DNA from 3 places in the Paenibacillus jiangxiensis genome. Region 1 is predicted to be linked to each of the others. Evidence: riboswitches for the same ligand, from Rfam matches in the RefSeq annotation. Region 1 holds a riboswitch; each other region holds the start of a gene.
The links. A riboswitch is a leader RNA that binds a small molecule or an ion and turns the genes downstream of it on or off. The one in region 1 is predicted to bind cyclic di-GMP.
Positions count from the first base shown of each region.

Region 2: another riboswitch for cyclic di-GMP. It lies ahead of ACI1P2_RS09760 (thiamine pyrophosphate-dependent dehydrogenase E1 component subunit alpha); the one in region 1 lies ahead of ACI1P2_RS21400 (acetaldehyde dehydrogenase (acetylating)).
Region 3: another riboswitch for cyclic di-GMP. It lies ahead of ACI1P2_RS22410 (transglutaminase-like domain-containing protein); the one in region 1 lies ahead of ACI1P2_RS21400 (acetaldehyde dehydrogenase (acetylating)).

Region 1 is NZ_JBJURI010000024.1:32,786-37,437, reverse strand. Features, by position in the region: gene ACI1P2_RS21405 (NADH:flavin oxidoreductase/NADH oxidase) at 65-1,096, opposite strand; cyclic di-GMP riboswitch class I at 1,455-1,541, shown strand; gene ACI1P2_RS21400 (acetaldehyde dehydrogenase (acetylating)) at 1,714-2,634, shown strand; gene dmpG (4-hydroxy-2-oxovalerate aldolase) at 2,637-3,989, shown strand; gene ACI1P2_RS21390 (SDR family NAD(P)-dependent oxidoreductase) at 4,026-4,652, shown strand, end outside.
Region 2 is NZ_JBJURI010000007.1:165,987-170,638, reverse strand. Features, by position in the region: gene ACI1P2_RS09770 (isopeptide-forming domain-containing fimbrial protein) at 1-1,000, shown strand, start outside; gene ACI1P2_RS09765 (SDR family oxidoreductase) at 1,232-2,047, shown strand; cyclic di-GMP riboswitch class I at 2,365-2,460, shown strand; gene ACI1P2_RS09760 (thiamine pyrophosphate-dependent dehydrogenase E1 component subunit alpha) at 2,581-3,522, shown strand; gene ACI1P2_RS09755 (class I SAM-dependent methyltransferase) at 3,596-4,555, shown strand; gene ACI1P2_RS09750 (acetoacetate decarboxylase) at 4,542-4,652, shown strand, end outside.
Region 3 is NZ_JBJURI010000026.1:9,017-13,668, forward strand. Features, by position in the region: gene ACI1P2_RS22405 (collagen binding domain-containing protein) at 1-1,859, opposite strand, end outside; gene ACI1P2_RS22410 (transglutaminase-like domain-containing protein) at 2,142-2,942, opposite strand; cyclic di-GMP riboswitch class I at 2,956-3,044, opposite strand; cyclic di-GMP riboswitch class I at 3,103-3,190, opposite strand; gene ACI1P2_RS22415 (isocitrate lyase/PEP mutase family protein) at 3,382-4,152, shown strand; gene ACI1P2_RS22420 (bifunctional transcriptional activator/DNA repair enzyme AdaA) at 4,177-4,652, shown strand, end outside.

The DNA.
Region 1 (4,652 bases):
CCCGGCTGAATCCCTCGGCCGGGTTATTATAAGACCTTGCACGACACCTATCGGCGCCTATCCATTAAAACGCCCGCTCGTATTGCACCGGAACTTTATGATCCTCGCTGAGCGTTACCGCCGCATGTACAGCCCAGTAAGGATCGCTCAGCATGCCGCGCCCCACCGCCGCCAGATCGGCGTCTCCGTTCCCAATGACCGATTGCGCCATGGCCGGGTCATCCAGTCTTCCGACGGCAATGACCGGAATGTCAACCTCCTCACGGATCTGCCGGGCGAACGGAACCTGATAGCCGGGATGGTTGCCCGGTCTTCTCGCTCCAGGAGTCCCTTCGCCGCCGGAGCTGACGTGAACAACATCCACGCCTGCATCACGGTATTTCTTGAGCAATTCGATCGCATGATCGATATCGTAGCCTCCGTCCGCATACTCCACAGCGGAGATCCGGAACAGCAGCGGCATATTCTCAGGCATCTCCTTTTTGATCGCCTGAATGACCTCTACACCGAAGCGTGAAAGGTCTTGTCCGTAGATATCATCCCGCTTGTTGGTGAGAGGGGAGTGAAATTGATGAATGAGATAGCCGTGTGCTCCATGGATCTCAATCGTATCCACTCCTGCCGCTACAGCACGGCGCGCCGCTTCCCCGAACTTCCTCACCATCTCCTGTACTTCCTCCGTTGTCAGCGCGCGCGGTTTCTTGTACGGCTCTCCACCAGGAAACTCAATGGCCGACGGGGCAACCGGTTCGGCTGCGTCCTCCGCCTTGCGGCCGGCATGGGCAATTTGGATGCCCAGCTTCGCTCCATGCTCATGCACACCATCGGCGATACGGCGGAAAGCGGGGATATGCTCATCCGACCACAAACCCAGATCATAGTCTGAAATGCGGCCATCAGGCTCAACATCTGTCATTTCTATAATGATCAATCCTGTGCCGCCCACAGCACGGCTGGTGTAATGGACATAATGCCAGTCATTCGGAATGCCGTCCTTTGCCGTCACCGAGTATTGGCACATCGGCGCCATGACGATCCGGTTTTTAAGCTCCAAGCCTTTAATGGTGTAAGGCGTGAACAGTATGTTCTTTGACATGGTAATCCCTCCCTGGTTCCTGTCCCATAGTTTCAACCACAGGTTTACGAAACATACATTTAATGCCTTTTCACTGCACTGCAACTCAAGTTAGTTGCGCACAATTTATTATCATATGTTACGATTCCCCACACAAGTACTCACATCCATGTTCCCTAGTATCATTTTTTATACTGTCTTTGTGAGCGTCTATCAGCTCGAGGGTCCTGCTTTTCATGAATCAAAAGAACTTAAAATTTTTATTTCTTTGCCCTAAAAAAAGAAAATTTGAGGAAAATAGTTCCAAACTCCTATTCCCATATAACCATTGTATTGGTAAATTGACATCATACAACACGGTTAGACAGCAATGAAATTCGTACGATAAAGGCAAACCCGCCGAAAGACGGGGACGCAAAGCTATAGGGGCTTAGGTGGAATACCATGATGCCAGCCAGCTGCCGAATACGACGGAAAACCTCCGTCTTATTCCATTATCAGATAAGAAGGAGGTGTTTTTGCGTTCGAAAATGTAAATTTTTGATCTTTAAGGAATAAAAACGGATTTTTTGATGTTGGAGTAACATGGATGTATTGATTTTTGATGGGTTTCTTGGCACTGCAGAGCATTAAACCATATCGCACATCTAACTGCAAAGGAGCAGTATCACATGAACAATAAGGTCAAAGTTGCGATTATTGGCAGCGGTAACATCGGGACGGATCTGCTGAAGAAGACAATGCGATCCCCTTACCTGGAGTGCACGCTGTTTGTGGGGAGAAATCCGGAATCGCGGGGAATGGTCACCGCGAGAGAGCTCGGCGTACACGTTTCCGATCAGCAAATTGACGCTTTGATAGAACATGCCTCTATGTATGATATTGTTTTCGATGCCACTACAGCGTATTCCCATATACAGCACGAGAAAATTCTCAGAGGTTTAGGGAAGTTTGTTATCGATATGACGCCATCAAAAATCGGAGCCATGTGCGTTCCTGCCGTAAATTTGCACGAATGCCTGACTCTCGACAACGTGAATATGGTTACCTGCGGAGGACAAGCCTCCGTGCCGGTGGCATATGCGGTCGGACAATCCCATAGTCAGGTTGATTATATTGAAGTTGTATCCAGCATTGCCTCCATGAGCGCCGGCCCCGGCACCAGATCCAACCTCGACGAATACATCGAAACCACCGAGGAAGCGATCAAAAAATTCTCCGGCGCCCGCCGCGCCAAAGCCATTCTGAATTTAAATCCCGCAGAGCCCTGCGTCGATATGCAAACCACCGTCTATGCCAAGGTCCATGACCCTGATCTGAATACGCTAAAAGAGCATCTGGATCGGATCATTTCCACAATCCAGGCTTATGTGCCAGGCTATCAGTTGATTATCCCTCCTTCCATTGAGGACGGAAGAGTTGTCGTTATGGTTAAGGTGGAAGGAGCCGGGGACTTCCTGCCGAAGTATGCCGGAAATCTGGATATCATTAACTGCGCAGCCATCGCCATTGCGGAAAAGTACGCCTTCAAGCTGACAGGGATCGAGAGAGGTGCGTAAGCATGACGACCGTGCTGATCAGCGATCCAACCTTAAGAGACGGCTCCCATGCCGTTCGGCACCAGTTTACCAAAGAGCAAATGCAGACTTACATGCTTGTGGCGGAGGCAGCCGGCATCCCTGTCATCGAGGTAGGCCATGGCAACGGCCTGGGGGCTTCGTCATTGCAGCTGGGGGAATCCCTGGTTTCGGATGAGGAAATCTTCATCCTGGCCTCCCAGACCCTGCGTAAAACCAAAATAGGAATCCATGTCATTCCCGGCCTGGCCACCATCCATGACCTGAAAAAGGCCATCGAGATGGGCGTGCATACGGTCAGGGTTGCCTCTCATTGTACGGAGGCCGACATCACCAAGAGACATATCGAATATACCCTGAGCCAGGGGCGGGAAGCTTATGGCGTGCTGATGATGAGCCATATGGCATCCGTCGGGCTGCTGGTGCAGGAAGCCTTGAAAATGCAGTCATACGGCGCACAAGGAGTCATCATCATGGATTCCGCCGGAGCCTATTTGCCGAATGACGTCACGGAGCGGATTGGCGCGCTCACCGCCGTATTGACGATTCCGGTCGGCTTTCATGCACATAACAACCTGGGCCATGCCGTCGCCAATTCGGTTGCCGCTCTGCAGGCAGGCGCACAAATACTGGACGCCACGATGCGGGGATTCGGAGCCGGAGCAGGTAACACCCAATTAGAGGTGCTGATTCCCGTGCTGCATAAATTGGGCTACACCACGAACATTGACCTGTCCAAGCTCCTCCAGGGTGCAAATGTAGCAGAAAAAGCATTCATAGACAAAGTGCCCACCATTAACTCCATCAGTGTGATCAGCGGATTGGCCGGTGTGTTTTCAGGCTTTGCAAAGCCTGTGGAGCGTTTATCCCAAAAATATAACGTGGATCCCCACGAAGTGTTCCTTGAGCTGGGCAGAAGAAAAATTATAGCCGGGCAGGAAGACATCATTATTGAGGTTGTCCGTGAGCTTGCCGCTTCAAAGTCCAATACTCCGATGAAAGGGTTGAATCCCATGCTGAGAGACCGTGATCAAGTCGAGGTTACTTATCCATTCCAGGGGGTCGAGAGAAGAGTCCTTGCCCATAATGAGAAACTGATGCTTGTCGAACATCTATTGGCGCATGGCTCCACTTTTCCTCTGCACAGCCATGAACATGAACAGATTTTTTACATTCTGGAGGGAAGGGTCAGGGTCACTTGTAACGGAGAGGAGTATGAAGTAAAGGCAGGGGGAAGCTTTGTCATCCCCGGAGGGTTGGAACACAGCGTCTATGCCGTCGAAGACACGGTCTCTTTGGACATTTTCACTCCGGCTCGCGAGGAATATATAATCTGATGCTCAATAAGTTGGGAAACAGGAAGGGGACACATCATGGATCTGGGTCTTAAGGGAAAAGTTGCATTGATCACCGGCGGGAGCAAAGGAATCGGCCTGGAGACGGCGGCAACACTTGCCGCCGAGGGCGCCAGGGTTGCCATATGCGCGCGCAGCGAAGAGTCGTTGGCCACGGCGGCGGCACACATTCGGGACCGGTCCGGCTCTGAGGTGCTAACGATCAAAGTTGACGTCACTACATCCGGGGACTGCGAAAAAGCGGTATCCGATACGGTAAGCCGCTTCGGACGGCTCGATATTGTGGTGAATAACGCGGGGACTGCGGCAGCGAAGCCATTTGAGCAGATCAGCAATGAGCAGTGGACCTCCGATCTGGATTTAAAGCTGCTGGCTGCTATCAGCGTATCACGGGCTGCCGTTCCGCATTTGCGGGCTGCCGGAGGCGGAGCGATCATCAATGTCACTACATCTTTGTCCAAGACACCACCAGCCTCCTCCATGCCAAGCTCCGTAAGCCGCGCTGCCGGACTGGCCTTGACGAAAGCGATGAGCCGGGACCTGGCTCCCGATCAGATCCGAGTAAATACGGTGTGCATCGGCGTGATCCGAAGCGGACAGATTGAGGAACGATGGAAACGGGAGGAGCCAGGCTTCACCTGGGAG
Region 2 (4,652 bases), on a different contig from region 1:
GGGATACGACGGCCAGGTGATTCAAAATACAGCGCTGGTGACTGGCGATAACATTGATCAACCAGGCGAGCCAACGGAGAAAATAGCCGTTGAGGAAGAACCGCCTGTAGTCATTCCGCCGGTAGATCCACCAGTGCAGCCGCCAGTTGATCCACCAGTAGACCCACCAGCACCACCGGTAAACCCGCCTGTAACTGAAGATCCGGGTAGTGGGGGTTCAGGCGGTGGCGGTGGTGGCGGAGGTTCGCACGATGACGACGCTGTCGATCCGGCTTCCCCAGTGCTTGAATCCGAGAAATCGGCGAAAGATGTGAACGGAGGCAGCATCGAAGTCGGCGATGTGATTGAGTACACGATTCGCACACGCAACACCGTAGAGGACAGTGTCGTGACCAATCTGGAAATCTCGGACGCCCTGCGTGCCGAGCTGCAATATGTGCCAGGCATGCTGAAGGTGGACGGCATTACTGTAACCGATGCGCTGGACAGCGACAAAGGCTCATACGTCAATGGCATGGTGAGTGGACAGTTCGGCGAGGTTACAGATACGGACTGGCATACGATTGTATTCCAGGCCAAACTGGTGGCAGGCCAACCGGGCCAAACGATACAAAACGTAGGTGAAGTGAGCGGGGATAATCTGGACGATTCGGATACGCCGTCTGAAGACATCATCATTGGCGGCGGAAGCGGCAGCAATCCCGGCATACCGGGAGGAGAACCGAACGACGGCTCTTCCTCCGGCAATCCAGACAACCCGGGCTGGGGAGGTTCGGATTCCGGTTCCACAGACTCCGGTCAGTCCAGAAGCTCGGGTGGAACTGGAGGAAGCGGGCAATCCGGCACCTCGGGTGACTCGGAGAGCGGAAGCTCCTCCAGCAACGGGGATGGCACTGGCAGCAAGCTGCCGGCAACTGCAACGAATATGTACGGCTATTTGCTGGCCGGATGCCTCATCCTGCTTGCAGGCCTGTTCCTGCTGAGAAGAAAGAAAGCTTAACCGGTAAGATGAAAAACAGACTGCCCTCAAGCATGCATTACTTGGGGGTAGTCTCTCCTTTACCTAAAACTTGGTAGGTATGTCCTATTCAAAAACGGGATCTCGTCCAATATCATTATGGCAGCATTATACTTTGTACGATCATAGCAAACCCGTTGATTTGGTTTTCGAGGGCATATGTTTTGCGAGCGTTCCCAAAAAATACACCAATGATTTGCAGGAGGGCAAAACATGAAAACAATTATGATTACGGGTTCATCGTCTGGAATTGGAAAAGCTGCAGCCAGGTATTTTGCAGATCAGGGATGGAATGTGATTGCTACCATGCGTTCACCTGAAAGAGAAACCGAACTGTCGCGGCTGGAGAATGTTTTGGTAACGAGGCTCGACGTTGAACAATTGGAAACGATTCAAGAGGCATTAAGGGCAGGTTTGGAGCGATTTGGCACAATCGATGTCCTGTTAAATAATGCCGGTTACGGAGTTCTGGGCATCTTCGAGGCGGCTTCATACGAGCAAATTCGAAAGCAATTTGAAGTAAATGTACTCGGCCTTATGAAGGTGACCAAGAGCATTCTTCCTCATTTTAGAGCTAATAATAGTGGAATAATCATCAATTTATCTTCAATGTCCGGAAGAGTGGGGCTGCCTTCATTTTCGCTTTATCACTCTACTAAATTTGCAATTGAAGGCTTCACGGAAACTTTATCGTTTGAGCTTGCTTCTCAAAATATCCGGTTAAAACTAATTGAGCCTGGTGTGGTCAAAACGGACTTTTTTGGCAGATCTATCGATTTATTGTCCATTGAGTCTTTGCCAGATTATCAGGAATACTCCCAATCGGTTCAGCCCTTGGTGGAGGCAATCATTAACACGGACAGCGCATGCACTCCGGAAATGGTGGCGGAGACCATCTATCAGGCGGCAACGGACGGTACAAAGCAGTTGAGATATGTAGTTGGAGAAGATGCGAAAGCGTTATTGGAGCTCAGGAAAGAGATCGGCGAAGAAGCTTTCATCCAGCATATCACGCAACAGTTTTCCTGACATCAACCAAATCACAGATACGTCACAAGGTCTCTGGTCCGTCAGAGGCCTTTCTTGCTGTTTCTGGAGCAGGAAAAATTCCTTCCATATCCAAAAACCATAGCATAGATAAACGAGCAAAATTTGCCAAAAAAATTCCAAAAAAATTCCAATAAAAACCAATCAAATGTACCACGGAATACGTTATTTACGCATATGCCCCTACATAACGAAGAAAAGCGAACATTGTCGTATGCTGAAAAATATGGTAATGAAGCCCTATTCCAAAAAAGTAAATATCATGAAACAATATACAATATATTACAACTTTATACTATGTACGATAATGGCAAACCCGTTGAAAGGCGGTGACGCAAAGCTATAGGGACTAAGGCGGATAGTACCACAATCCTCTATGTCAGCCAGTTACCGAATACGTCGGAAACCTCCGTCTATTCATTTTCAGGTAACACCAGATGAAACCAAGAAGGGAGGTTTTTTGTTTGCCCAACAAGCATCGACAACTCGGTTTGTCGAATCAGCAGCTTCTGGATATGTACCGGGATATGGCTCTGGCACGGAAAGTCGACGAACGGCTGGGATTGTTTCATCGTGCTGGAAAAATCCCTTTCCACATGTCTTGTCAAGGTCATGAAGCCGCACAGGTAGGTGCGGCGTATGCACTGGATATGACGAAAGATTTTCTTTGCCCGTATGATCGCGATATGGGCATGGCCATTGTTTTCGGCATGACGGCAAAGGAACTGATGCTCACCGCTTTTGCCAAGGCAGAAGCTGCGGACAGCGGCGGGCGGCAAATGCCTGGGCATTATGGCAGTAAAAAAAATCGTATTCTTTCGACTTCCGGCCTCACTACCACTCATGTCCCGCATGCCGTAGGAATCGCCTTGGCCGGCAAAATACGGGGAGATCATCCTGTCGTGTTAGTCGCTTTTGGAAATGGAGGCAGCCATCGGGGGGAGTTTCACGAAGCAGCAAACTTTGCAGGAGGACACAAGCTTCCGGTCATTTTTTTCTGCGAACAGAACCAGCCCTATGGTCTTTCGGTTCTCTCCTCGAAGCAGACGGTACGTGATAGTGTTGCAGATCGGGCAAAAGCATACGGCTTTCCTGGCATCCGTGTGAGCGGCAATGATCCCCTGGAAGTATACAGGGTCACGAAAGAGGCCGTCGACAGAGCGAACAGAGGAGAGGGTCCTACGCTGATCGAGGCCGGTCTCTACCGCCTGGCTCCTTATCCAAGCGATGACGATGATCAAGGATATCGTTCCAGTGAGGAAATAGAGGAAGCCGAGAAGTACGACCCGCTTGAATCCTTTAGCCGTTATCTCAGAAAATCCGGGATATTGGAGGAACACGCAGAGCAGGAAATTCATGATCGAATCGTCAGGGAAATCGACGAGGCCGCGGAATATGCGGAACTTACCCCAGACCCAGCCCTCGAAGATATCTTTAAACACGTTTATTCAAATTAGGAGAGAATAGAGCCCAACTGCCGAATTGAATGGAATGCCGCAATCGTTAGGAGTCTTTCAGGGAGGGAAACTAATGGATCAGACGATTGAAAAAGAGTTTTTTGAAGATGTTGAAATGAAGATTAATCAAGGCCAATACTCTGAAGCATTAAGTACGCTTTATGATGGATTAAGAGACTTACGTCAACAGTACTCAACAGAAGATTGGACCCAGTTTATCCCCCGATATCGTGAACACTCCATAAGCCATTTTTTCTTGCAAGAACCACTATCCCGTCGAGCATTTGAAAGACCGCGCGGTTATGCAGGTGATCCCATAATGCTGGACCTGCAGTATGACTTTGAAAAGTTGGAATCGTCCCCCTACGAGAATGAAAAATCAGAGATTGCCGATTTTCTATATTACGACTTAAACCGCATGGCTCATGCCAATAATGCTAACCGCGAAAGAAGACGTATCCTTTCCAGCAAAATTAATCAAACCTCAGAACGTGTTGCGAATCCTTATATTCTCTCGGTCGCTTGTGGTCACTTAAGAGAAACATCAGATTGTGCTGCGGTGCAAAACAAAACGATTGGAAAATTTGTCGCCATTGATCAAGATCAGGAGGCTCTTTCGGTTGCTGCAGAAGCCATAAAGGATTTTGGCGAAGCGATCCCAGCCTCAGTTGTTGACATCATCAGAAATAAAGTCCCTCTTCCCACTTTTGATTTTATCTATTCCATCGGTGTATATGATTATCTTCCAGATAAAATTGCTAAACGATTAACGAAAAAATTATTTCAACTGCTCAATCCAGGCGGCCGCTTGTTAATCATTAACTATCATCCGGGCTCTCCCACAATTGCTTATATGGAAGCTGTGATGGATTGGTGGCTCATTTACCGTAATGAGGATCAAATGCAAGAACTATTAGAAGAACTCCCCAAAGAAGATATAAATGATGTGGATATATTTGTGGAAGATCACGAGACAATTATTTTTATGGAAATCGAAAAGCGGAAAGGTGATGACAAGAATGAAGAAAAGTGATGTGCGCAAGCAAATGTCGACTCCATTGGGGGCTCCTGCTTTTCCTGTCGGACCTTATTATTTTCGTAATCGGGAGTATCTGAACATTCTCTATCGT
Region 3 (4,652 bases), on a different contig from region 1:
AAGCTCGCATCCCGCTGAATCGGCCCTTTTGCCTCGCCGTTCTCGCTCCATGACATGATGGCTCTGTTCATGTAATCCAGCTTGCTGTTATTCAGCCAATCGATGTTAAACTTCGTTTGGTACTCAATTGTATACGTGGTGTCAATGGTCTTGGAGAACTTGATTTCAAAACCGCCGCGTACATTATCATTATCGTACTCGATCTTGTAATCACTTGCAGGAACGACTTTTCCGTCCGCTTTCACGATTACTGAATCCGGAATGAATTCGAGACCGCCTTGCGGGAACGTATCCTTGATGACTACATTCTCCATGCTGTACTTGCTGCCGTCCGGCTTTTTATCGCCATTGATCGTAATAAGCCACTTCGCCGTTTTGTTGGCGAAGTCGACATTCGAGACGCCCTTCACCAGAGCGCGGATTCCTTGGGCCGGAGCTGTTACATCTTTGGACGAGTCACCCGATACGACTTTGTTCTTTACTGGCTGTCCGTCAGCGCTCGTCCGGTCGACCGGCTTTGTCTGGTAAACGATCGTATAAGGAGAATCGATACCCTTATTGAATTGAAGTGTAAATCCGTTTGTACCTGTCGGTGTAAAGGTGTATTCATCCGGTGAAAGCAGATCTTCAGCCTTCGTTGAATTCCCTTTATACACCTTCAGCGAATCGGCAACCAGCGTATGAATCGCACTGAATTCATCCGTAATAACCGCTTGATCTTTCGTAAGCTTTTTCTCGTTAAAATTGTATTTCACAGTCCAGGTGATGATTCCGGTGTCTTTATTCTGGCTATAAGTCTTATCCAAAAATTTACCACGGTCCACTGTTACCGTAGCGGTCGACTTGGTATCTTTCATATCGTCGCCAGACAGTACAGCGGTGTTCTCAAAACGAGTCTGCTCGCCGGTAAGCTTCGTCGAATAACGAATCTCGTAGGCTTTGCTGATCGTCTCATCCTGGAACGCAAGCTCCAGTTTGGCGCCGCCGTTCGTTTCGACCGTATACTTGTCGGTCCCTACCTTATCGCCAAGGACCGTCGAACCGTCGCCGTTAACCTGTAGGCGGTACACCTCCACAGAGTCGGCGATGAGTTCAGAACCTTCAGGTATCACATCCGTGATGACCGCATGCTTGATCTTATCCAGTGATTTGTTGACTTGAACCGTCCAATCGATCCGGTCTTTGCCAACCGCTTTTCCCTGTTTGTCGATCAGCTTTCCGCCCTGCGGCTTCAGATTCACGATAACGACTTGCTCTCCGCTTTTTACCGGAATGGCAATGACGACTTCCGTGCTTCCCTTAATCGTTTCCTTCGTAAACTCGGTACGTATTTCCAGCTTGCCGCTTACGTTGGAGTGGCTCTCCACATAATCGTTGAAGGTCATGACAACCTTCCCGTTGCGGTCGACGGTAAATGTGCCAACTTTGTCTTGATCGGCCACGAGTGGAGCGTCAATATCCGTAAAAATTTCAAACTGGTCCGGCAGCTCGAAGGTAAATGTATCCCCGTTCTTGTAGCCGTGACTATTCGGAAGCTCCCATTCGTAGCTGAGATTGACAGCCTCACCGATGTCCAGGGTACTGTCCGGATTATATACTGCATCGATCACGTTACCATTCAAGTCGGTTAATACCACTTTTGTTAAAATGTTGTCCGTATTCTTGACTGGCGCTGGCGGGATATAAACATCATCCGTCACTCCAACTTCATCTTTTACTCCATACACGGATTCCTGCACACTTGCTGGTGTATCGGCCGCATTGGCATTGGCCACATTGCCCGTCCAGGCGGTTACACCAAAAACCGATTGAAGCAGGAGCAGCAGCGCCACAACGATTCCACTAACTTTTTTCTTCATAATCTCTCCCTCAGTCTCTACATCACCCTCGAATGTTCGGTTCCGATCCTGCTTGCCGTGCGCAAATCGGGCTATCTATACTCCATTGAATTGTATGCCGTTAAGAGACCTTCCAGTCCATCACCTCCGCATATTTCTAATGGCGCACGATTCATTGTTCCTGTTTTTCCCACCAGAACCAAATGGGCTTCTTGCATTATACCTGCCCGATCTCTACAATTTCTCTACAAACTCGAACAAGCCTTGGACATTTGTCCAAAGCTTAAATTGATCGTATTCTTTTTAGTAATATTTGGATACCGAGTAGCGAGCGGCATCCTTTATCATTTTGAAATCGGCCCCTTTGGCTTTCCAGCTCGCATCGACCGTTGTATCAATGGTTACCCACTTCCCGTTCAAATAAACTTCATTCCAGGCGTGGTAAACATCGACGTATTCCGAAGTTCCCATATCGAGCTTGGCTGGAATGCCGATGCTCCGCAGCATGGAGGCGAACAGGGAGGCATAGTCGTAACACATCCCCTTCTGTCCAAGAATCGTACGGTTGATATCGGGAAGGTAGTTCGTCAGATCACTGGTTGCAAGAGCCTTGTCGTATCTGATCGTGCCCACAATATATTCATAAATAGCCTGTACTTTTTCTTCGTCGGATTGAGCAGACCCAGTCAGCTTCTTCGCAAGCTGAGCAGCCTTGTCCTGTTCGCTCCAATTGATATTTTGTACAGAACTCAAAAACACTTTGCTATTGTTCGCCAGTTGAAGTGTAACAGGCGCTTCCTGAACAATCTTATATTTGGTGCCGCTGACTTGTTCCAGTACGGTAACCGTGTAATCACCGTTACCCATCTGCAACGGAAATACTTCCTGCCGTTTGTTCGGCGAAAGCATATACGTGTATTTGTCCTGACTCTTTGCAATCATGAGCTTCGTCTTGGTCCCTGCTTTCACGTCATATCGAATAACGATCACACCACGGTCCAGCTGTTCCAAGCCCAACCAATCCTGAGATTGGGTAGCTTGTACTAATGGAGCCCACAATAATAACGCAAAAAGTCCTACAATCGCGAATATTGCGTTGCGCATACTGCAAACTCCCTTCGGTAGCCAGGCTGCCATTGACATAATCGTCAAGAAGGCCCTGTAGCTTTGCGTCCCTGTCTTTCGACAAGTTTGCCGTTATCGTGCTAGAGTTTCCAGATTTTAATATATTATTGTCCTATGAGAAACAAAAAAAGCGTCTTCGTTCGGTAGCTGGCTGCCATTTGACATATCGCCAAGTAGGCCCTGTAGCTTTGCGTCCTTGCCTTTCGACAAGTTTGCCGTTATCGTGAGTAGCTTTTGTGAGACTATCTTACCAGACATCTCTATTTCTATCAAGAGAAAATTTACAAGATTCATTGATTTCTGCGCCCATTCGATGATCTTTTTCGTTTCTCTCTCAGACCATAAGAGCAAGAATGAGGACGAAATAATAAAGCCTACTTGATAGAATGAGTTACACCAAAGCCAAGGAGGAAGCAAAATGTCGATGATTCAGGAATTCAATAATCTCCATACTTCAGAGGAGCTATTATTTTTGGGAAATGCCTGGGATCTATTATCAGCTTTGACATTAGAGAAGGCAGGTTTTAAAGCCATTGGTACTACCAGCTGGGGGATTGCCAATTCGTTAGGCTATGCGGACGGAGAATTAATAGATTTTAATCAAAATCTAGCAATCGTCAAAACCATTGCAGAGAATGTAAAAATACCGGTATCCGCTGATATTGAAGCAGGATATAGTGAGGATTTTAACACAATTATCGATAATGTATTAAGAACAGCAGATGTCGGGGTTGCCGGTATCAATATTGAGGATTCCCTGAAAAAAGAAAAGGGGTTAAGAGGTATAAAGGATCATTGCAGCCTCCTGACAAAAATGAGAACAGCGCTGGAAAATCACGGATATAATAATTTTTATATCAACGCCAGAACGGATACTTATTTTCAATTGGAAGCCCCTTTTAATGAAACGATCGATCGGGCCAAGGCCTATGTTGAAAGCGGGGCCAGCGGGATTTTTGTGCCAGGAGTAACGGAAGATGATGAAATTCAGCAAATCGCTGCTCAAGTCAAGGCACCGCTCAATATATTGTCTTTGCCTAACCTGACAAGTTGTAATAAGCTGAAAGAGCTAGGCGTGAAGCGCTTTAGCTTTGGAAATGCCCTGTCAGATAAAATCATCGCTTGTTTAGAAGACAATGCGGCTAAATTATTGGAATTACAGGATACATCACATTTATATGAGAACTAGATCAGGAAGGCAGGTGATGAAGGGATGACCAGTATAAATCTTTCATTTGACGAGATGTGGGAAAAAATCATTGCCTGCGACCGGAAATATGATGGTTTATTTTTTACAGCCGTGAAAACAACGAAAATCTACTGCCGTCCTTCCTGCAGGTCCAGAAAGCCCAAAAAGATAAATGTTGAGTTCTATCACAATATCAGTGAGGTTGAAAAGGCTGGTTTTCGTGCATGCAAAAGATGCCAGCCTGAGGTTGAACATTCTCCTCATAGTGAATTCGTTAAAAGTATTACGACGATTTTAGTGAATCAATATAAACAAGATTTGAAGCTGAATGATATTGCAGAACAGGTCGGTTTAAGCCCCTTCTATCTCGAACGGCTATTTAAAAAAGAAACATCAGAGACTCCGCGTGCTTTTTTGGAAAAAGTGCGCATCGATAAAGCCATGCAGCTTCTTCAAACGACCAATATGACCAATCTTGAAATTGGTTATGAGGTGGGCTT